Regions from separate parts of the Heyndrickxia sp. FSL K6-6286 genome, predicted to be linked through region 1. Evidence: riboswitches for the same ligand, from Rfam matches in the RefSeq annotation. Region 1 holds a riboswitch; each other region holds the start of a gene.
What was found. A riboswitch is a leader RNA that binds a small molecule or an ion and turns the genes downstream of it on or off. The one in region 1 is predicted to bind thiamine pyrophosphate.
Positions count from the first base shown of each region.

Region 2: it holds a riboswitch for thiamine pyrophosphate, as region 1 does, so the genes downstream of both, tenA (thiaminase II) here and MHI39_RS05435 (ABC transporter substrate-binding protein) in region 1, are expected to answer to the same signal.
Region 3: it holds a riboswitch for thiamine pyrophosphate, as region 1 does, so the genes downstream of both, thiT (energy-coupled thiamine transporter ThiT) here and MHI39_RS05435 (ABC transporter substrate-binding protein) in region 1, are expected to answer to the same signal.
Region 4: it holds a riboswitch for thiamine pyrophosphate, as region 1 does, so the genes downstream of both, thiW (energy coupling factor transporter S component ThiW) here and MHI39_RS05435 (ABC transporter substrate-binding protein) in region 1, are expected to answer to the same signal.

Region 1 is NZ_CP152029.1:1,067,270-1,073,217, reverse strand. Features, by position in the region: gene MHI39_RS05450 (energy-coupling factor transporter transmembrane component T) at 1-490, shown strand, start outside; gene MHI39_RS05445 (ABC transporter ATP-binding protein) at 487-1,347, shown strand; gene MHI39_RS05440 (ABC transporter ATP-binding protein) at 1,344-2,180, shown strand; TPP riboswitch at 2,237-2,346, shown strand; gene MHI39_RS05435 (ABC transporter substrate-binding protein) at 2,462-3,454, shown strand; gene MHI39_RS05430 (thiamine-binding protein) at 3,472-3,762, shown strand; gene MHI39_RS05425 (ABC transporter permease) at 3,762-4,535, shown strand; gene MHI39_RS05420 (ABC transporter ATP-binding protein) at 4,528-5,268, shown strand; gene MHI39_RS05415 (TatD family hydrolase) at 5,261-5,948, shown strand, end outside.
Region 2 is NZ_CP152029.1:2,954,685-2,960,632, forward strand. Features, by position in the region: gene MHI39_RS14980 (MFS transporter) at 1-1,103, shown strand, start outside; gene MHI39_RS14985 (Nif3-like dinuclear metal center hexameric protein) at 1,139-1,906, opposite strand; partial or broken gene tenA (thiaminase II) at 1,968-2,627, opposite strand; TPP riboswitch at 2,708-2,816, opposite strand; gene MHI39_RS14995 (hypothetical protein) at 3,050-4,432, shown strand; gene MHI39_RS15000 (LLM class flavin-dependent oxidoreductase) at 4,520-5,533, shown strand; gene MHI39_RS15005 (MFS transporter) at 5,715-5,948, shown strand, end outside.
Region 3 is NZ_CP152029.1:2,321,794-2,327,741, forward strand. Features, by position in the region: gene hpaB (4-hydroxyphenylacetate 3-monooxygenase, oxygenase component) at 1-383, opposite strand, end outside; gene MHI39_RS11690 (ATP-binding cassette domain-containing protein) at 583-2,202, opposite strand; TPP riboswitch at 2,364-2,467, shown strand; gene thiT (energy-coupled thiamine transporter ThiT) at 2,552-3,124, shown strand; gene MHI39_RS11700 (hypothetical protein) at 3,298-3,492, opposite strand; gene MHI39_RS11705 (FAD-dependent oxidoreductase) at 3,648-5,180, shown strand; gene MHI39_RS11710 (zinc ribbon domain-containing protein) at 5,383-5,589, shown strand; gene MHI39_RS11715 (hypothetical protein) at 5,678-5,887, opposite strand.
Region 4 is NZ_CP152029.1:2,714,681-2,720,628, forward strand. Features, by position in the region: gene thiE (thiamine phosphate synthase) at 1-164, opposite strand, end outside; gene thiM (hydroxyethylthiazole kinase) at 154-957, opposite strand; gene thiD (bifunctional hydroxymethylpyrimidine kinase/phosphomethylpyrimidine kinase) at 957-1,784, opposite strand; gene thiW (energy coupling factor transporter S component ThiW) at 1,753-2,274, opposite strand; TPP riboswitch at 2,449-2,555, opposite strand; TPP riboswitch at 2,630-2,732, opposite strand; gene MHI39_RS13715 (DNA-3-methyladenine glycosylase) at 3,247-3,891, shown strand; gene MHI39_RS13720 (DUF1646 family protein) at 4,013-5,110, opposite strand; gene qoxA (cytochrome aa3 quinol oxidase subunit II) at 5,695-5,948, shown strand, end outside.

The sequences.
Region 1 (5,948 bases):
AATTGGAGGATTTACTATTTACAAAGAAGGAATCTCCTATGCATGTCTTTTGGTCCTGAGAATATTTAATATGCTCTGCGCCTTTGGATTACTCATTTTAACTACAGAGCCAGATGAATTAGTTGATTCTTTAGTAAAAAAAGGCATGTCGCGGAAGATCGGTTATGTATTCTTGTCTGTCTTACAAATCATTCCTCAAATGCGTGCGACAATGGGGAAGATCATCGATGCACAAAGATCTCGAGGGATGGAAACAGAAGGACATATTTTGGTCCGTTTAAAGTCCTTTTTTCCTTTAATAGGTCCTGTCGTTCTTAATTCACTTAATGATACAAAGGAGCGTGCAATTGCCCTTGAAGTCCGTGGATTTAATGCAAAAGGAAAAAAAACTCATTTTAAAAAAGCGAGGAAATACTCCTATAGTAGAAGCTTGAAATTTATCTTATTATTGGCCTTTATCCTCATCATCGTTGGGAGGTTAACCATATGAATAAAATACGCGTAAACGACTTGAAATATCGATATCCTCACGCAGAGAAGCTTGCACTTAATGACATTTCAATCGAAATCAAGCAAGGGGAATTCATAGGGATTGTTGGAAAAAATTCTTCCGGAAAATCCACCCTTTGCTATGCGCTAACAGGACTCGTCCCACATTTTTTTAAAGGGGCCTATGGTGGACAGGTTTTCATTGATGATTTAGAAGTCATGAAAACTGAAATTAGTGAGCTTTCATTGAAGGTTGGACTCGTTTTTGAAAATCCATTTTCTCAAATTACTGGTTCAAAATTTACGGTAATTGACGAAATCGCCTTCGGGCTGGAAAACATGGGAATAGAGCGCGAAGAAATGAGTACTCGCATTGAGGCGAGCTTAAAATTATTAGATATTGAACATATAAAAGAAAAAAATCCCTTCAGCCTTTCCGGAGGTCAAATGCAGCGTGTAGCGATTGCAAGTGTACTCGCAATGCGACCAGATATATTAATATTAGATGAACCAACATCCCAGCTAGATCCCCAAGGTTCAGATGAAGTCTTTAAGGTAGTTGAAAGCTTAACTAAAGAAGGAATGACAGTCATTATGGCTGAACATAAGATGGAGAAGCTCGCTCAGTATTCGGACAAAATCCTCCTATTACACGAGGGAAAGCTCATTGATTTTGACACCCCTCAAAAGATATTTTCAAAAAAAGATATATTAGATTACGGGGTCTCTCCTCCTATTTTCACAAAAATTGCTCGGGCTTTAAATATTTTTAATAAAGAGGATAACTTACTTCCTGTGACATTAAATGAGATCTTAACAATCAGTCCAATCAATAGTGAACGAGGTGAGAAAAAATGATGCGACTAATTATTAAAGATCTTCATTTCTCCTATTCACTTGAATCTCCTATTTTACATGGGATAAATCTCGAGATTTCAAATCAAAGCACGGCTCTTATAGGTCAGAATGGAGCAGGTAAAACCACTCTTGTCAAATTATTAAAAGGATTATTGACTCCAAGTTCAGGTGAAATTTTAATTAATGGCATCAATACGAAAGAGCAGACTGCTGCAAAATTAGCAAAAACAATTGGGTTAGTCTTTCAAAATCCTAATGATCAAATTTTTAAAAATCGAGTAATGGATGAAGTGATGTTTGGGCCATTAAATATAGGACAATCAGTTAAAGAAGCAAAACAAAATGCAACAGAAGCACTTGAAATGGTTGGACTCAATGAACATGCAGAACGAAACCCTTATGACTTGAGCCTTTCACAACGAAAATTGGTGACGATTGCCTCTGTCCTTGCAATGCGAACAGATATCATTATTTTTGATGAACCGACTATGGGACAGGATCATGATGGAAAGGAAAAGCTTAAAAGAATTATACAACATCTAATTAATGAGGGAAAACTTGTCTTATGCATTTTGCATGACATGGATTTTGTTGCAGAAGTATTTGAACGGACCATTATTTTTAACCAAGGAAAAATCCTTTTAGACGGTGATACACGAACCGTTTTTTCCAACGAAGAAATACTAAATAAAGCTTATCTAGAACAACCCTATATTACCCAATTAGGTAAGCAGCTTGGCTTTACCGAAACATTCTTAAATGAAGATGAACTTATCGCACAGTGCAAGGCACGATACAATAATATTTCTATTGAATCGCTTTTTCACTTGTAAAAAATAAAAAGGTATGGCATAGTAACGTTGAAAGATTGAAAATTGAATATCTACTATTTAAGTTGTAGGGGGACCAGTGTTGCTGGTTGAGATTGTATCCGTAAGATACTGACTCTTTGAACCTGATCTGGTTGAGACCAGCGGAGGGAACATATTGAATATATTTATTTTGTATGTTTATATGTGCCCTAGGTTACGAACCTAGGGCTTTTTATTTGAAAGACTAGTCTCTCAGCTACCATCCTTTACAGCTTAGTACAATCTAACAAGGAGGAAATCAAGTGAAAAAGTGGTTAATGATTATTGTTAGCTCATTGCTTTTATTAACAACAGCTTGCAGTAATAGCAATGATTCAGCAAGCAGTAAGAAAAAAGGATTAAAGCATGTGACTGTAGTTTTAGACTGGACACCAAATACCAATCATACAGGATTATATGTGGCAAAGGAAAAAGGATATTTTAAGGAAGAAGGCTTAGATGTTGATATTATTCAGCCTGGAGAGGCTGGTGCTGATCAGCTTGTTGCTGCTGGAAAAGCACAATTCGGCATAAGTGCTCAAGAAAGTATTACAGAAGCACGTATACAAGGTGTACCGATTGTTTCGATTGCTGCCATCATTCAACATAATACATCTGGTTTTGCTTCTCCAAAGGAAAAAAATATTACTTCACCAAAGGATTTCGAAAATAAAACGTATGGTGGCTGGGGTGCACCCGTTGAAAAAGCAGTCCTTGATTCTTTAATGAAAAAAGAGCATGCAGATGTAGAAAAAACGAAGATCATTAATATGGGTGAAACAGACTTTTTTACCGCAGTAAAAAGAGATATTGATTTTGCCTGGATTTATTACGGCTGGACTGGGGTCGAAGCGGAACTTCGCGGCGAGAAAATTAATATGGTCTATTTAACCGATTACTCTAACAAACTAGATTACTATACACCTGTATTAACGACGAATGAGAAAATGATAGAAAAAGATCCAGAAACGATTAAACATTTTCTTGCTGCGACTTCCAAAGGATATACATATGCCATTGATCATCCAGACGATGCAGCAGATCTATTAATAAAAGCCGTTCCTGATTTAGATCCAAAACTTGTGAAAGCTAGTCAAAAATGGTTATCACCAAAATATCAAGATGATGCCGCGCGTTGGGGTGAGCAAAAACAAGAGATTTGGGAAAACTATGCTAGCTGGATGTATGACAATCATCTATTAGATAAAAAACTAGATAGCAAGAAAGCATTTACAAATCAATTTTTACCAAAATAATAGAGGAGTGATTAAGTATGGCAAATGCATTATTAAGTATTCAAATAATCCCAAAGACAAAAAACGGTGAAAATGTGATACCTTACGTAGACGAAGCCATTTCAATTATTGATCGTTCAGGAGTAAAATATCAAGTAAATCCATTAGAGACGACAATGGAAGGAGATTTGACTGAGCTATTTGCGATCGTTGAAAAAATGAATCAACGAATGATCGAGCTTGGCAGTCCAAATGTCATTTCACAAATTAAGGTTCTTTATCAACCAAATGGGGCATCAATGGATCAATTAACGGAGAAATATCGCTAATGAAGGCGTTACTTCAGAAAGGATGGCGGCCAATTTTGGTCATCATCCTTTTATTCATCATCTGGGAATTGATTACAAAAATATTTGCTATACCAGAATGGCTTCTTCCTTCTCCAACACAAATTTTACATGAAGGGCTAACTGGTTGGGATGGGTATTCTCATCATTTATTATCAACCATTCAGTTAGCCATTTTAGGTTTTATTATCGGTAGCAGTGTTGGCATTCTTATTGCCATTGGCTTGCATCTTGTTTCATTTTTTAAAGAAGCATTTTATCCGTTATTAATTATTTCGCAAAATATTCCGATCATCGTCTTAGCACCTTTATTAGTCATTTGGTTTGGCTTTGGGATGCTACCCAAAATCATTGTTATTACACTTGTTTGCTTTTTCCCAATTGCGGTTGCTGCGCTAGATGGCTTTAGGCAAACCAGTCAAGAGTTAAAGCATTACATGCAAATGGCAGGTGCATCAAAGAGTCAATTATTCTGGAAAGTAGAATGGCCACATGCACTGCCATCCATTTTTTCAGGATTGAAGATTTCAGCAACCTATAGTGTTATGGGTGCTGTCATTTCTGAGTGGCTTGGAGCTAATAAAGGAATTGGTGTTTACATGACCTTGGCTTCATCTTCGTTTCGTACGGATCGTGTGTTTGTAGCAATTTTCATTATTATCTTTCTCGCTCTACTATTTTTTGCCTTCATCGTTCTTATCGAAAAAAAAGTGGTTAAATGGCAGCCAAAGGAAGAGGGAAACCATCATGAGTAAATTAGACATACAAAATCTAGCAAAATCATTTGGTGATCTTCAAGTAATAAAAGATCTTTCTTTTTCAATCAATGAAGGCGAATTTGTTTCTATTTTAGGACCATCTGGAAGTGGCAAAAGTACTCTTTTCCAAATGATTGGGGGCATCAGCTTACCTGATTCTGGTTCTATTTTAATAGAAGGCCAACAGGTGAATGGGAAACGTGGTGTCATCAGCTATACCCCTCAGACCCCTTCCCTCTTACCGTGGAGAACAATTTTGCAAAATGTTTTACTAGGGCAGGAAATAGCAGGAAAAATCAATAAAGAAAAAGCATTAGAAATGATTGAACGTGCAGGCTTAAAGGGATACGAACATGTCTATCCGCATGAATTATCTGGGGGGATGAAACAACGTGTTTCCTTTATTCGCAGTATGCTTAGTCCTCAATCCATCATCTGTTTAGACGAGCCATTTTCCGCTCTAGATGAATTTACCCGTCTTGAAATGCAAAAATGGCTGCTATCTATTTGGTCGGAGTATAAACGCTCCATACTTTTTGTCACACACAGTATTGAAGAGGCAATCTTTCTATCTGACCGAATTATTGTTCTATCCAGCAAACCAGCTAAGGTGCAGAAGGAATTCATTGTCCCTTTTAAGCGTCCTCGACTAGAAGACTTGCTATTAACCGAGGAATTTTTACAATGGAAAAAAATGATTTATCAGGAATTGAGGGGTTCTCATGAATAAGCCAATCATAGATGCCCATATCCACTTGGATATGTATGAGAATATAGACTGTATGCGGATAGTAAAGGAAATGGAAAAGTATAAAGTAGAATCACTTATTTCTGTTTCACAACATCTATCTTCTGCTCATAAAAATTTAACATTGGCACAATTGGATGGGAGGATAAAACCCGCCTTCGGTTTTCATCCCGAGCAGGCTATACCAAAGGATAGTGAAATTACTGATCTCCAACATTTCATTGATAAACATTTCAATGAAATGATTGCTGTTGGTGAAGTTGGCTTGCCATATTATTTAAGACAAGAGCAAAATAATATTCCACTTGAACCATATCTTGAAATATTGCAGTTATTTATTCAGCAAGCCGTTGCTTTTGATAAACCTATTGTTCTTCATGCTGTCTATGATGATGCGCCACTCGTTTGCGAATTACTCGAAAAATATTCATATAAAAAAGCCCATTTTCATTGGTTCAAAGGTGATCAAAAAACAAATGAACGGATGATGAGCAATGGTTACTTTATTTCGATCACACCTGATATTCTTTATGAAGTAGAAATTCAGCAGCTGGCAAAACAGTATCCATTGTCACAACTAATGGTAGAGACAGATGGGCCATGGCCATTTGAAGGACCGTTCAAGGAACAAATGACTCATCCAAAAATGATTCATGAATCGA
Region 2 (5,948 bases), 1.9 Mb from region 1:
GCGGGATATTACCAACGATCGCTGACGACTTTAACATTTCATTAAGCACTGCTGGACAGCTAATTACAGTGTTTGCTCTTATTTATGCCATTGCTGGCCCAGTTCTGCTCGTATTAACCAATAAAATTGAACGTAAAAAATTATATCTTGTTTCTTTGTTTGTATTTTTCCTTGGTAATGTCATAACCTATTTTAGTCCAAATTTCACTTTTATGATGGTTGCTAGGGTTTTGACGGCAATGAGTACTGCACTTATCGTCGTACTTTCTTTGACAATTGCAGCGAAAGTTGTTGCTCCGACTCATCGTGCTAAGGCGTTAGGTCTCATTTTTATGGGGATTAGTTCTTCACTTGTTTTGGGTGTACCACTAGGAATTTTGATTTCTAGTACATTCGGATGGCGTATCATTTTCCTTGGAATCGCAGTATTATCAATAGGATCGATGGTGCTAATTTCACTATTTTTGGAACGTATTCCAGGAGAAAGGACAATACCACTTGTTCAACAATTAAAAGCAGTAGGAAGTGCAAAATTAGGCACTGCGCATCTAGCAACTATGTTTATGCTTGCAGGTCATTATACACTTTACGCGTATTTCACACCATTTTTGGAAAAAAATCTTCATCTTAATTCCTATTGGATTAGTATTTGTTATTTTGTATTTGGAATTGCAGCAGTCTGTGGTGGGGCAATAGGTGGAACTCTATCGGATAGGATAGGTGCGAAGAAATGCATTATTCTAGTCATTAGCACATTTGCCATTGTACTATGCTTATTACCTTTTACAACTTTTTCCCTTGTTTTATTCATTCCTGTAATGATGATCTGGGGAGCATTAAGTTGGAGTCTGTCACCACCTCAGCAAAGCTATCTGATACAAACCGACCCGGCGACATCTGATATACAGCAAAGCTTTAATAATTCAGCCTTACAAATTGGCATTTCACTTGGATCCGCAATAGGTGGAATTGTATTAAATAAAACCGGATCAGTAACAAGTACAGCCTGGGTTGGAAGTGCTGTTGTCATTATCGCCTTACTATGTGCAATCTTTTCTTTAACTAGACCGGCAATCACTAGAGAAACATCAACTGTTTCTTAAAAACATGGGGACGGTTCTAGTGCTTCGAAGAAGCATTAGAACCGTCCCTTTGCTTCAAAATGTTCCTCTTCCAATCGAATAATTTCAATTTGGGGATTTAGGTCTTTTAATTTTTTCGCTAAGCTTTCGATTCCAAAGATTTCGGTAAATGTATGGCTTCCTGCGATTAGATTGATCCCTGCAAACTTGGCATATTGGATTGCATATAGTGTTGCTTCTCCAGTTATGTATGTATCGCATCCTGCATCTAACGCACGTTTTATTACTGTTGTAGAGTCACCAGCCCCTGTTAAAACAGCAATTGTTTTAATCATTTGATCATTATTTTTCCATGCACTCACTGGTTCGTTTAATTTTTCAGACATCAATTTAACAAGGTTTGTAAATGAAATAGGATGATTAAATGACCCTATAGAAGGTAACTCATTCCCATTTTCATATTGAGAGTACTGTTTAATCACATCAACTTCAAGAATATTCATTAACGATGTACATGTCCCAAACTCAATATAGTCAAGTGGTGCATGAATAAAGAAATGAGTAATATTATTTTCTTCAAGCATCTTCATACACTGATCTTTCATACCATACAAAAAGTCCCATGCATCATGATGAGTAATCATTAAATCAACATGATTCAGTACAGCTTCTTGGATCGTTTCTAAAGTTAAATTTGTTGCGTAACCAATTTTTGAAAATGATGTTTTGGAAATAAAGGTAAATCCATACTCATCATCTTCATGTTTTACTAATTCATTACCAAATAAATCCTTAATCTGCGTTTGAAATTGTTCTATTTTCATTGGTCCTATCCCCTCAACGGGGACGGTTCTAGTGCTTCGAAGAAGCACTAGAACCGTCCCTTTACTTCCAAGTCTCCATTGTATAAGCCATTTCCCAAAAGCAGTATTCATAATACGCACTCCTCCAAAAGAATTCTTTCATTTCGGATCGGTCTTCTTCTGAAGATGCTTCAGCGAGTTCATCTATTCGTTGTATTTGTTCGGTTACAAGCTCCTTGAACCAATCACCGTTATAAGCGGCTATCCATTCTTGGTAAATCATTTCACCTGGTTGGCAATCCTTCAAATAATTTCCTATATCTTAGTACAACCAATAACAAGGTAAAATAGCTGCGATTATATATCCCAATTTCCCACTTTGAACAGCTCGATACATATGAGAGGTATAAGCATATGCTGTTGGTGCAGGTTTAAAAGCTTTTCTTTCTTCCTCTGATATTTCGAGAAGAGCAGAAAATTTACGATGTAAAGCCATTTCAGCTTCGTATGTACCTTGTGCATGATAAGCCATCCGATTCGTTGTATATAAATCCTTCGATATGGCTGCACCGTATGATTGAACTCTAGCAAAATTAGATAAGTAATAGGAATCCTGTAAAACATAAAAACGGAATTTTTCTATTGCTAATTTGCCATTACCTATACCTTGTACAAATGGATGTTGAAGGCTTGCATCCCACCATTTTTTTGCTTCCTTTCGGCATTCCTTTGCAAATGACATACTCCCTCTTCCTTTCCAAAAATAAAAAACCACTCTCACATACAGGGAAGTGGTTAGAAGACAGAATAAAGATGGAAACATATCATTCTGCTCCACTTCCCTCCGCTAGTATCAACTAGATCAGGTTCAAAGGGTCTTAAAGTTGAACTTTAATCTCAGCCCTTAATAAAGGCTCCCCTAGTGGTCATTATTATCATATTGTCATAATCATCCTAACATACAAAAAATATTATTCAAGGGGTTTTTTCCCTACCTATAATATAATTTATTGATATTCAATATATTTCAATGGAAAATTATAGAGTTTACTTGTAGATAATCGCCCAAACATCCTACTCAGCTCCAATCTTCTCTTTCCATCATGTTATTCTTCTTAATTTTTATGATATAATGATACCGGACATAAAATGAGGAGGATTCCTATGAGCCAACAATCTATTCAGATATCAAAGAAAAACCAAATTATTGAACTTCGTATCACACAGATGGCTATATATTTACAAAGTAAAATCATTGAAGCAATGGATAACGAAAAACATGTTTACTATCTTTTCTTCTATAAAAATCACTATCTAACTTACGTTAAACCCTCCAAACTTAAACGAAAATCTTTTATTAGTGAAGCATTAACTAAAGGTCTAATCTTACCACCTAATCACCCACTAGTCTTTTCTTCCATTACACTAGAACATCCATTTAAGAAGTATTCCTTTCAACAACTAATTAAAAAAGCCGAAAATCTTTTTACTCCACAAGAAGTTGCCTTTCTTACAACCTTTTTTGAATCATTTATTTCGAAGAAGACCATTTTTTCCTACATACAAACGATCTTTTATGATTACCGTCGCAATGGCAAACTGTTTTCAAGTTATCGTATTCTTCGCATCCTGATGGATTTTTGCCCAAATGAGAGCTGGGTAAAAGCTATTGCAAGTGACTTAAATTTTATCAAATATAGCAAGCTCTATGATCAATTAGCAGATGTATTAATCGATAAAGATCCACTCTACATGGAAAATCGACTTTTTAGATTGAAAGAAAATAAACAGCAATATCAAAGGCTAGAGCAACTATTAAAAAATCAATCTAGATGGATGGACTTAATCGGATTCTATCTACAAACTATTAATGAGGAAAATTATCCATCTCTACTCCAATTCATTCAGGTACATTTACCGAAAGATGATATAATCTCCGTATTAGAGGATTTATTCCAAAAAGAGCAACACATTCCAGAATTAATTAATGATCTATTAGATTTGTATCTAGAAAATAAAGATGTAGAGAAGATCATTCAACTATTAATTCGCAGCAAACTTTCCTTAACTACCTCACAAGCCCAAGCTTTTGAAGAGACACTTAATGAAGTGGATCTAAATCCTAGGTATTTTCAATCCGAACAAATAGATTCATTCTTAGTACCACTGTTTCATATAAATCCTGAAAAAGCTAAAATTTTTCTTCACCAATTCATTACTTTACTTCTAAAAGAACAGAATATTGATTCCATTATTGAATGGCTTGTACCACTAAAAGGCTGTATTCCTGCAATACCCATCTTGAAAAAGATCGAGCAAATGCAGAAGCTTTCAAACGATCCTGATCAACAATTCTTACTCGGCCAATTATTTTATGAATTTGGACAATATGATCAAGCAATTGATTGTTTTAGCTGGGAAATGGAACTAAAAGCTTATGATCCGAAACCTGTTAAATGGCTAGCAAAGCTATATAACGAAATTGGAATGAATCAAGAGCATCAAGCCTACACACAATTATATATAGATATGCAAAAAAGAGCTTAGAGAAAAAATGCATTTCATTTTGTAACATGCTGATTGACTGTTAGAATGAAATTACGTATTTACCGAAAAAAGAAAGAAGATGAATCTATGGTTAATCATTCAAAAAAAATAAATGAAATTCGTTATTCTGTGCTTGACCTTTCTCCAATTGTCCAAGGAAGTACTGCTTCGCAGTCATTGATAAATACATTAGATTTAGCAAAACATGCAGAGAAATGGGGGTTTACTCGTTACTGGTTGGCAGAGCATCATAATATGCCTGGGATAGCAAGCTCCGCTACTTCTCTTGTTATAGGACATGTAGCGGCAGGAACTAAACATATTCGTGTAGGTTCAGGAGGGATCATGCTTCCCAATCATGCACCATTAGTAATTGCTGAGCAATTCGGGACATTAGAATCCCTTTTTCCAGGTAGGATCGATTTAGGATTAGGCAGAGCTCCTGGTACTGACCAGTTAACTGCTCACGCTTTAAGAAGGGACGGGCGAATAGATGCGGAAGATTTTCCGCAGCAAGTAGCTGAATTACGTGCCTACTTTAAACCAACTGGCAAAATGCCTGTTCGGGCAATACCTGGAGAAGGATTAAATATTCCGATTTGGTTACTAGGATCTAGCGGTTTTAGTGCACAATTGGCTGGCCATCTAGGACTACCGTTTTCATTTGCAAGTCATTTTTCTCCAGAGAATACTTTACCTGCATTGGATTTATATCGACGTAGTTTCCAAGCTTCAGAAGTATTACAGGAGCCTTATGCGATGGTTGGTGTAAATGTTATTGCTGCTGATTCAGTAAAAGAAGCTGAATTACTGGCAACCTCGATGCAGCAACAATTTTTAAACTTAATTCGCAACAATCCAATGCCCCTTTTGCCGCCTGTTGATAATTTTAGCGAACTATGCAGCGATTATGAAAAAGCTCTACTACAGCAACGAATCGGGGCTTCCATTATAGGAGATAGAAAAATTGTAAAGGAAAAGCTGCAGCATTTCTTAAATGATACACAAGCAAATGAAATCATCATTAATGCACAAATATACGATCACGAAGCACGACTTCGTTCATATGAAATTGTTTCAGAAGTTATGAAGGATATATAAAGAATTAATTTACAGGTACCTTAGAATGAAAGGTGCCTGTTTTTTTATCATTTAGTGTTACATAATTGTGAAAAGATGGATGGACATTCGGATAATCAATTACTTTATGATAAACTAAGCATAATTATTTACATAGATACAAATAGTTAATCAATAGAAAAATTGTAAAGGATTGTTCATTATGGAGTCTAAAAAGGTACTACCTATTTTATTTTTAATTATGTTTCTCGTAATGGTGGGATTTGGAATTATTATTCCGGTTATGCCATTTTTTGCAGAGGATATGGGGGCAAATCCGACCGAGCTAGGATTATTGATGGCTGTCTATTCATTTATGCAACTTATTTCCGCACCTATTTGGGGCCGTGTTTCTGATAAAATTGGACGTAAGCCAGTTATGATGATTGGGATATTA
Region 3 (5,948 bases), 1.3 Mb from region 1:
TGGTAATGTTGATTTTCTTCCTTAAAAATTTCCTCTGCCACACCTAGACTCATTATTCCAGTATTAATATAATCAGGTGAGCGACCTAGTAAACCTGCATTTAATTTTGCCAACTTTTGCGTAGCAATTGATCTTTTCTTTAAATCTTCTATTGTTTTAGGTTGTTGGTATGAAAAATTCACTCTACTATTCGTTCTTTCAGAAAAAAATGTAAATTCTTCACAATGTTCAACTTGATAATCATATAATTTAGCTTTCATTGCTAATACGCCACTGAAAGCAGGGTGTGCCGAGATTTTTCCAGTTATTCTTTTTCCATCCACCCACACCTCATTATTTAAACCATCAATTCTTTTAATGAAATCATCTCCATTTAAAGACAATTTTACCACCCCACTTTTATGAATAATAAATTGTATGCTTGAATTTAAACCGGACTACCCAGTGAAATTTATAAAATAAAAAAGGCTGTCTATTTAAGGGTCCGACATCACATAAATACGTAATCTTTTAGAACAAAATTCTTATTAGATATCGTATGGTGATGTCAGACCCAATCTTTAGGCAACCTTTTTATCGTTTTTATGCATATAACATTTTTAATTGATGTTGAATTTCGTCATTTTCTAGATATTCATCATAGGTCATTTCTTTATCAATAATGCCATTTGGTGTAATTTCTATGATTCGATTGGCAATGGTTTGAAAAAATTGATGGTCATGTGATGCAAAAATCATTGAACCTTTAAAACGTATTAAACCATTATTAACTGCTGTAATGGATTCCAAATCAAGATGGTTTGTTGGCTCATCTAGTAATAAGACATTGGCTCCACTAAGCATCATTTTTGAAAGCATGCAGCGAACTTTTTCACCACCCGATAGAACATTGGCCTTTTTCATCACTTCTTCACCAGAGAAAAGCATTCTTCCTAAAAATCCTCTTAAGAAGCTTTCACTTTGATCATTAGGGGAGTACTGACGTAACCAATCTACTAAAGTCAATTCGCCATTTTCAAAATAACTTGTGTTATCTTTAGGGAAGTATGATTGAGAGGTTGTGACACCCCATTTATATGTTCCGCTATCGGGTTCCATTTCTCCAGCCAAAATCTTAAATAAAGTAGATTTTGCTAATTCATTATGACCTACTAATGCGATTTTATCATCTTTATTCATTGTAAAACTAATATTATCGAGTACCTTAACACCATCGATAGTCTTTGATAGTTCTTCTACACGGAGAAGATCATTTCCAATTTCACGATCCGGTGTAAAATGTACATATGGATATTTCCTTGAAGATGGCCTGATATCGTCCAAGGTAATTTTGTCTAAAAGCTTTTTACGTGAAGTGGCTTGTTTCGATTTAGATGCGTTTGCACTAAATCTGGCAATAAAGCTTTGTAATTCCTTAATTTTTTCTTCCTTTTTCTTGTTCGCTTCTTGGGCCATTTTTTGTGCTAATTGGCTAGATTCATACCAAAAATCATAATTTCCAACATATAATTGAATCTTACTGAAATCAAGATCTGCTATATGCGTACAGACTTTATTTAAGAAATGACGATCATGCGATACGACAATAACTGTATTTTCAAAGTTGATTAGAAATTCTTCTAACCACTGTATTGCTTTTAAGTCTAGATGGTTTGTTGGCTCATCTAGAAGTAAAATATCAGGCTTCCCAAAAAGAGCTTGTGCAAGTAATACTTTTACCTTTTCCGCACCTGTTAACTCTGCCATTTTTTTTGAATGAAGCTCTTCATCTATGCCGAGTCCTTTTAAAAGGATTGCTGCTTCTGACTCAGCTTCCCAACCATTTAATTCCGCAAATTCACCTTCAAGCTCCGCAGCTCTCATTCCATCTTCGTCGCTGAAATCAGCTTTCATGTATATTGCATCTTTTTCTTGCATAACTTCGAATAGACGTGTATGTCCCATAATAACGACTTTTAAAACTTCTTCTTCTTCAAATTCAAAGTGGTTTTGCTTTAAGATAGCAAGTCTTTCGCCTGGTGTTATATGCACATCACCAGTTTGAGGCTCAAGCTCACCAGATAATATTTTAAGAAATGTTGATTTCCCAGCACCATTTGCACCAATAAGTCCGTAACAGTTTCCAGGTGTGAACTTAATATTAATATCTTCAAAAAGTTTACGTTCACCGAATCGTAAGCCTACATTATTTACAGTAATCAAAGACAAATACCTCCAAAAGAATAATATCTTATTAATTATACCATGAGTTGATTAAAAAAGGGAAAAGTCAGTTATTGAAAGGGATGCAGTTGTTTCTCTAAAAAAAAATGCCTTTCATAATAATTAAAATTGTTGTACAATGTTAATGAAAATTTAATGAACGTTACCACAAGGGGAGCATTTTTTTGCTGAGAGTGAACATATTTGTTCTGACCCTTTGAACCTGTTAGTTAGTACTAGCGTAGGGATGTGGATTGAATAATGGATTGCTTTTTTTACAATATGCAATCGTTTATTCCCCCTTTTGCGGTGCGTTTCTTTAAAAACACTATAGAGGGGGATTTTTTTTATGAAAAAATTTAGTTTGCTAACTTTGATCGAGATTTCATTATGTGCTGCTTTTGCGTTTGTGTTAGATTTATTACCATCTATAAAACTAAGCTCAGCGATTTCAGTTTCCTTTGCTATGGTTCCTATTTTCATTCTTGCTTTTCGATGGGGTGTGAGAGCAAGCTTTGTCGGAGGATTGTTATGGGGACTACTTCAAATTGTTTTGGGAGATGCAGCAGATGATATATTAACTCCCGTTCAAGGGTTCATAGAATTTTTTATTGCCTTTTCTTTTATTGGTCTAGCAGGTCTATTTAGGTCATTTATTCAAGCGAATATTCATGAAGGTAATAAAGGAAAGACAATTTTCTTAGTTGTAGTTGCAACGTTTATTGGCAGCATTGGTCGTTATTTTTGGCATTTTTTAGCTGGGATGATTTTTTGGGGTAAATTTGCACCAGAAGGGCAATCGCCATTCTTATATTCATTAATTGCTAATGGAACAACAATGCTTCTATCAGGTCTTTTATGTGCAATTATTTTAAGTATCATCATTACGATGAGCCCAAGACTTGTTAAAAGATTTGCTTAATCAAGCATAATCAAAAATCAATTTTCTAAAATTCTACTTATATTGTAAATCGGGGTAGATTTATACAATTGATTTTTGCTGTTACCTGCAATAACAATAAACAATGAAATACGAAGGGACGCTTTGGATAGTACATAAATCAAAGCGTCTTTTTTTATGTATACATATCTCATTTATAAATTCTCATTCTGTTGCTTTATTTCGTCTCCAGCTATGTTGGTATTTGCCTCTTCTAATTGTTTATGATCAGCCACTGAATGACCAGGATAATATTTTTTTTGGTTTTTGGTACTCATTGCTGTATTTATCGTGATTTTTGGCTGCTTTGGTGTATCTGTTAATCTTTTGTCTTCATATGATTCAGTCATTAAGTTTAATTCACCTTTCTGTTTTAGTAAGTAGCTTTGAGTATTATTTACTTAATATATGTAAAAATTCATCCGTGGCGATAAAAAAGAATACATGAAATTTCTTCCTTTGGTTAAAAATAGAAAGTATATAATTGCATTTGGAGGAAGATTAGATGCCAAACGAAGAAGTGAAAATGCCACAATTTCCTGAACCGATATGGAAACAAGGGATGGATATTCCTGGTTATTCCGAGTTGCTAGAGGATATCGAGGTAGATGTAGCAATTGTTGGAGGCGGTATTACTGGTATCACCACGGGTTATCTTTTAACAAAGGAAGGGTTAAAGGTAGCCATTATCGAAGCTGGAGAATTATTGAATGGAACGACGGGACACACAACTGCCAAAGTCACAGCACAGCATGGTTTAATCTATGATGAATTAATTCAAAATCTAGGAAAAGAACAGGCAAGACTTTATTATGAGGCGAGTACGGAAGCCATACAATTTATTAAAGAAACTATTAAAGAACATGGGATTGAATGTGACTTTAGTGAAGAAGATGCCTATATTTTTACAAATAGTGAGGAGTATATACCAAAATTGAAAACCGAAGAGCAAGCTTATAAGGAATTAGGGATTAATGGTGAATTGGTTGAACAATTGCCTATTGATTATTCCGTGAAAGCTGCATTAGTGATGAGAAGCCAGGCTCAATTTCATCCAATAAAATATTTAAAACCGCTTATTGAGTATATCCAGCAATCTGGAGGACTAATATTCGAGCATACAACAGCTACAGATGTAGATTATGCAGAATATCCTATTGTTATCACGAGAGGTGGACCAAAGGTAAAATGTAAATATGTATGTGCATGCTCTCATTTTCCGTTTTACGACGGTCTCGGGTTTTATCCAACAAGAATGTATGCTGAAAGATCTTATCTTATTGCTGTGAAAACAGAAAAAGACCCTCCACCTGGTATGTATATTAATGCTGAACAGCCAACAAGATCTTTTCGCCGTATGAATTATCAGGGGGAGAATGTTCTGTTGGTAGGCGGTGAAAATCATAAGACAGGCCAAGGGATTCCTACCATTCAGCATTACGAGGCTATTGAAGAATATGCACAAACGACCTTTGGAATCAAGGATTTCTTATTTCGTTGGTCTGCTCAAGATTTAACGACTCTAGACAAAGTACCCTATATTGGTCGAATTACCAGCAATCACGATAGAATACTTGTCGCAACAGGTTTTAGGAAATGGGGGATGACCAATAGTACTGTTTCCGCATTATTAATAAGAGACATCATTAGGGAGAAGGAAAATCGATTTGAAGAATTGTTCTCTCCTTCGCGATTTAATGCTGATCCAAGTGTAAAAGAATTTATTTCAACGAATTTTGATGTGGCTAAGCATTTAGTGGAAGGAAAATTAGAATACCCACTTAGAGATATAGATGATTTAGAAAAGGATGAAGGCTCAGTTGTTAATGTGAATGGCAAGCGAGCAGGAGCTTATCGTGATTCAGAGGGGAAAATATATGTAGTTGATACTACCTGTACACATCTAGGCTGCGAAGTGGAATGGAATTCTGGAGATCGTACTTGGGATTGTCCATGTCATGGTTCTAGGTTCTCGATCGCTGGAGATGTAATAGAAGGACCAGCAGAGACATCTTTAGAAAAAATTGATTTAGAATAATTAGATGGAGCATCACATTGGTGGTGCTCTTTACATTTGAAAATTAGGCCTTTTTATTTAATGTAGGGATTTGTACTAAGTATTATCTATGTATTTGTTTTCTTAAGGCTAGCAAATACAGATATAATTAGATTGAAACTTTTTTAAGGAAAATACGTAAATATTAATGAATGAATAATCTAAATGAGAGAAGGAATTTGATATGAGTGAAAAAGGATGTATAAAGTGTGGAAGTCAAAATGCTGGTCAAAAGGATGTAGCGATGACAGGTACGGGCTTATCTAAAATGTTCGACATTCAAAATAACCAATTTACAGTTGTGTATTGTAAAAACTGCGGTTACTCGGAATTTTATAATAAACAAGCATCCACCGGCTCCAACATACTTGACTTTTTCTTTGGCGGTTAATATATATAAGAGCCTGACTCCAAGTAAACACTCATTTTTCTGAACAGACAAGTATGGAGTCAGGATCTTAATTTGGTTGCCTATATTTTTATTTACTATTGCTTGCCCAGTCTGTGAACGTACCACTTCCATTACAACCAGGGCATTCAATGGAAGTTGAATAATAATATTCACTCAATGCAAGATGATTAATTCCTTTTCCTCGGCAATCTGGGCAAAAGCCCTTTGATTCCATATTAGCTAGCATTTTTTCATGCCGGTTGCTAGCCCATTCCTGAAATGTATTTAAAAGTCCCATCCATTTCACCTCTAATTTTGTTATTACTACTATGGTGTGAAATGAATGTGAAATTTATACA
Region 4 (5,948 bases), 1.6 Mb from region 1:
TTAAGTTTTATTGCCTTTTCAAAAAAGATTTTTCCTTCTGAGTGTTTTTCTCGAAGTTGCACAGCAGTGACTCCACCTAGCACCGCTTTTTCAACAATAGGAAGCAATTCCTCTTCGGACGTTTGTTCATCTGTAACAAGATACAGTTGATAATCAATATTCATGTATTCTCACCTCAAGATTAAATGTTTCAGCATTCATCAGATCAATTTCGTCTATAAGTTTTGCTTTAAATGTTCCTAGACCTTCATTCAGTTTCAGATGTTGTTTTGCCCTTTGACCCGCTATTGACATGACAGACATTCCAACCATCGTAGCATTTAAAGGGTCTTCACTTACTGCAGCAAAACTTGCAATGATAGAACCTGACATACAGCCAGTACCTGTTATTTTTGTTAATATTTCATCACCATTTTGCAGGATGAATGTTCGTTTTCCATCTGAAATGACATCTTCCTTGCCACTTATCCCAATTGAACACTTATATTTTTCCGCTGCACGATTCGCTATTTCTATCGGAGAAACTGAAACTTCACCTGCATCTACTCCTTTCGTTTGACTACTTCCACCAATTAACGCATGAAGCTCACTTACATTCCCACGTATGATATCCATTTTGACCTGATCTAATAGAATCTGTGATTTACTTGTTCGAAAAGAAGTTGCACCTACACCAACAGGATCAAATATTACAGGTATCCCTTTACGATTTGCAGCACGGCCAGCACGAATCATAGATTCAAAAACCTGTTCATGAATGGTTCCAAAGTTTATCACTAGTGCATCTGCTAACTGGATCATCTCTTCCATCTCATTCGTTTCTGTTGCCATTACAGGTGATCCCCCAATTGCAAGTGTCACATTGGCACAATCATTGATGGTTACTGTATTCGTAATATGATGAATAAGTGGCTTCGACTCTTTTACTCTATTAAATAATTCTTTGATATTATTCACTATAACTCCCCCTTATTTTCCTCTCTTTCTACTAAACCAGCTTTCTCATAAATATCAAAAAAATGATGGGTAGGACCATGACCAGATCCAATATTAATGCTATATTGAATTGCTTTTGTAATATAGGATTTACCTGCTTTAACAGCCTCCTGCAAAGAGTATCCTTTGGCTATATACGCTGTAATTGCGGAGGATAAAGTACAGCCGGTCCCATGAACATTCTTCGTATGAATTCGTTTCCCTTTTAACCATGTGAATTGCATGCCATCGAAAAATAAATCATTGGGATCTCCTTCAAGATGTCCTCCTTTTAGGAGGACAGATTTTGCCCCAAGCTCTTTTAAATTTCTACATGCTTGATACATATCCTCAATATTTTCAATCTTAGTATTAGTTAAACATTCCGCTTCTGGAATATTAGGAGTTACAAGTGTTACCACTGGAAGCAATTTTTCCTTTAAGGATTGTATAGCATCCGTCAATAAAAGATGATGTCCTCCCTTTGAAACCATTACAGGGTCTAGAATTATCTGTTTTGGTTTATACTTGTTGAGTTCTTCAGCCACATTTTTTACAATTTCCGCTGATCCAAGCATGCCAATTTTCACAGCATCCACCGGTAAATCCTCAAATATTGCTGCAATTTGATCACGAATGATCGAAATATCCAGCATCTGAACCGATCGTACCTCAACAGTATTTTGCGCTGTAACAGCTGTAATAACAGACATTCCATACACACCTAATGCAGAGAATGCTTTCAAATCGGCTTGTACTCCTGCTCCTCCACCTGAATCAGAGCCTGCGATTGTAAGAGCTGTTTTCATAGATGATTCCCCCTATTATTTTGTTTTTGAATAATATTTTGATAAAAACAATGCCAATAATTGCACCGCCTAAGGAACTGATTATGAAAGACGGTACAAACCCGAATAAGGCAACTTTATTCCCTAAAAGCAGAGTTGCAATCGGATAGGCAGCGAGCGCACCAAGAATCCCTGTTCCAGTTACCTCTCCAATAAATGCCCATATAAGCTTTTTGGTTTTAAAAAATAGAAAGCTTGCTAAAAAAGCACCAATCATACTCCCTGGGAAAGCAAAAATAGAACCAGTTCCATTCATATTTCGAAGTAATGAAACGATGAATGACTGTGCTACGGAATAAACCGGGCCAAGCAATACAGCAGTCAAAACATTAGCCATATGTTGTACAGGAAAAATTTTCGCAAACCCTACTGGAATAAACACGATATTACTTGTTAGTGTAGTAATCGCAATAATTATTGAAGTCAATGTTAGTTTTCTAGTTTTAGACATTGAATCACCCCCCTTTCCCTTAAGAACTTTCGAAATTTGTTTAATTTCGATAAGAGCTGGCAAATCAAGAACGTTGTAATTTTGAAAACGAAGATAAATTCTTTTTTCTCCACAACAGAAAAACCACTTTCCTAAAAAGAAAGCGGTTATATCCCATAAAAAGACAACCTAAAAAATAGGTTTGGACCGCTTCCCTACGCCGGCATCACCCGGATCAGGTTTAAAGGGTATCAATCTTCTTTGATCTCTCTCAGCCAAACTCGGCTCCCCTAGCAGAATCTATATTTTATTGTTATAAGGCATAAAAAAACCGCCCTAGATATAAGGACGGACTGATTTTCACGGTTCATCGCACCGAAAAATACAGCCACTTCCTTACGCCAGCATCAACTGGATCAAGTTCAAAGGGTCCAGAACCTCTGTCTCAGTCTTCTTAAAAGACTCCCCTAGTGATCAATTTCATTTAATTAAACCCATCTTAGCATATTCTGGATAAAAATCAATCATTTTCATTAGAAAGTTAAAATAATAGACTATACATCCATGACTAATGTATCAATCTTTTTACGTATTTTCATTTTCTCTGTTTTACTCTTCATTCAAACCTTCTATCTCATTCATTGTCATGAATATTAGCTTTTTCAACAGTAATGAAATAATTTTTTCCTTCCATAATTTTTTAATTCTATTATAGAGTGCACAGCAGTCCTTCTGTATCCTCAATCACTTTGTTTACATTTAGAACGAATGCCTTACCCCATTAGAGGTATGTGTAAATGAGTATAAAAAATGCCTCTTATTCTTTTTTTAGTTGTAACCAAACTCCTTTCCACCCCTATTGATAATAAATTTAGCTTAAATTACATCTAAAAATATTTTTATATGATTTAAAAATAACTGAATAATGTTAATATTATTCTAAAATGATGAAGTTCATATCTAGTTAATCAAAAATTTAGGGAAGTGATTCGATTGAACCAAATAATATTACAAAAATTAGGAACTGCCGATCCTATCTTACAACAACTAATGAAACTTATTGGTCCGCTCAATATAAAAATAAGTGATGATCCCTATCAAGCATTATTACGATCAATAGTCGGACAGCAATTATCTTCAAAGGTTGCTTCCGTTTTAAATGAGCGGCTAAAAAAATTGACGAATTCCAATCTCTCACCGGAGACTATTTTAGCATTATCAGATGAGCAGTTAAGAGAGATAGGTATATCCTACCGAAAGATTTCGTATATACGAGATTTATCCGAAAAAATTACTAAAAAGGAGCTACTATTTGAGCAATTTTCATACATGGGGAATGAAACGGTAATACAACAATTAACACAAGTCAAAGGAATTGGTCGTTGGACAGCGGAAATGTTTCTCATCTTCTCACTAGGTAGACTCGATGTATTATCCCTACTAGATATTGGTCTCCAACGTGGTGTCAAATGGCTTTATTCAGTTTCAAAAGAATCAGATGGTAAAAAACTTTTAGAAGAAAAAGGAAAAGCATGGGCACCTTATCAATCGATTGCCTCGCTATACTTATGGGAGGTGGTTAACCAAGAATATGTCGTTTCCTATCCTTCATTTGAGGAATACTTGAGATCTAATTAAATCTACGATTTATTTATAATTATTTTCAATGGATCTCACTTTTTACTGATTATAAAAAAGGGTTGTCTGATGAAAAGATATTGCTACCAGACAACCCTATTTCTATTTTCAGTTTAACATTTTAGAACAAAATATCAGTTATCAAAATAATAACAAAGTAAAGAACCATTGCTGCTAAACCAATAGGAAAAGCAAATCGTGCATATTCTCCACTTGTAATTTTCAGTTTACCAGCAGCTATAATATTGGGTATATTTCCAGGAATAAGCATTCCCCCACTAATGAGGAGACCCATTAAGATATCTTTGATCGTAGTATCATTCATAGCAGGACTTATTTCCGCTGCAGCCAATGTCGCATTATCTAAAACAGCAGAGAGCATATTAATCCAATACATAATTAAAGGACTTAAATCAAGTAAGTACGCTTCAATAAATGGTTCAAAACCAGCACCAAGAAATGTTAAAGCCATTACAAATAAATAAATCTTTAAACTGCGAATAATAATCTCCGCATAGGACTCAGTCTGTGTGCCTGTATCTGCTTTTACACTACCCGTTTCATTCTCTTTAGATCCTGCTAATTCACTTGCGGCAGCTATTTCAGATTTCCAGGCAGGTTCATTTAATCTACCACCCGGTTTCACTGCAAAAGCGGCGATAATTCCAAAAACAATCACTGCTGGAATAACAGAAGTTCCAACTAATTTAAGGAGATAAAAGAAATCTTCATCCAATTTACTTACAACAATTGTAGAAAGTGGTTCACCAATTGGAGTTAACACTGCCCCCAGACCGATTGCAAAACATGCTAACACAACGAGACGAATCTCGGATTTTCGGTCCAATCGTAATACACTAATGACCGCAACTAGGATGATAGCTGCTACAATTGCTGTAATAATACTTGATACAATTCCAAGAACGATGACAAAAAGTGCAATAAATAAGCGATATGGCATTACTGAGCTAATCCACAGGATTCCTTTCTCAATCGGTCGTTGGAACCAGCGAAAAACTAATCCGGCTATGAGTACTGCAAGAGTAATGTTAATCGGATGGATGATTGCTTCTTTAACAAGTGACCATGAGTAAACTTGGCTTACAATGACAGCTAATATTCCCATTATAAATAAAAATATTTCTAAATTTCGTTCAACAAATTTAGTAAAGGGTAATATTAAAACAAGTAACAATATAATGGATAATCCAATAATCATTGATACATCTCCTCCTTGTATTTTATAATTGATAATTTTGATGATTCTGCAATTTTAAAAAGGCAATTAGGTACCTAATTATTTAATCATCTTCAATGAAAACTCAAAAAAGCCTGTCACAAAAGGGACATACTTATCCCTTGGTGACAGGCTCCTCCAAAAAAATTTATCTATTAAATTATCAATTATAAATCAAAAATTTGTAATCTATAAATTAGTATATCATAATTACAAGCTATTTGACTAGATAACTTCTAAAAAAATTTATTGACTCAATGGTAAAAAGTAATAATGAACAAAGGTTTATGTAATAAACCAATCTATAAAAACTTAAATTTTGATATGAATTTTCTAAAAATAGCCATCCTTTTATTTTACCTTATATTAAAGAATAAAGCTAATAAACAAATGAAACTATCCTTCCTTTTCTGTGTTTATCTTGAATAATTGGTGACAATTCTCTCTCTTTATTCATGAACTTTATGTGAAGTCACAATCATTCTACAGATAAATTTAATAAAACATATTAAGATGATTTCAAATTAGCTTTCAGAATTTTATCTTTAATTGAAAGGAGTTTTTTTATGAAAATGAAATGGTTAATCTATTTAGCGATGTTTGCTATATTGACTGTACTTTCAGGCTGTGAACCTTTAATGGTACTAGATCCTAAAGGACCTCAAGCTAAAACACAAGCTAATGACATTATGATTTCTATATTCATTATGTCATTTATTGTCATTGTAGTTTTTGGTCTTCTGCTTTATATGCTAATTAAATTCCGAGCTTCTAAGCAAAGCAAGGATTATGAGCCACCACATATTGAGGGAAACCCGAT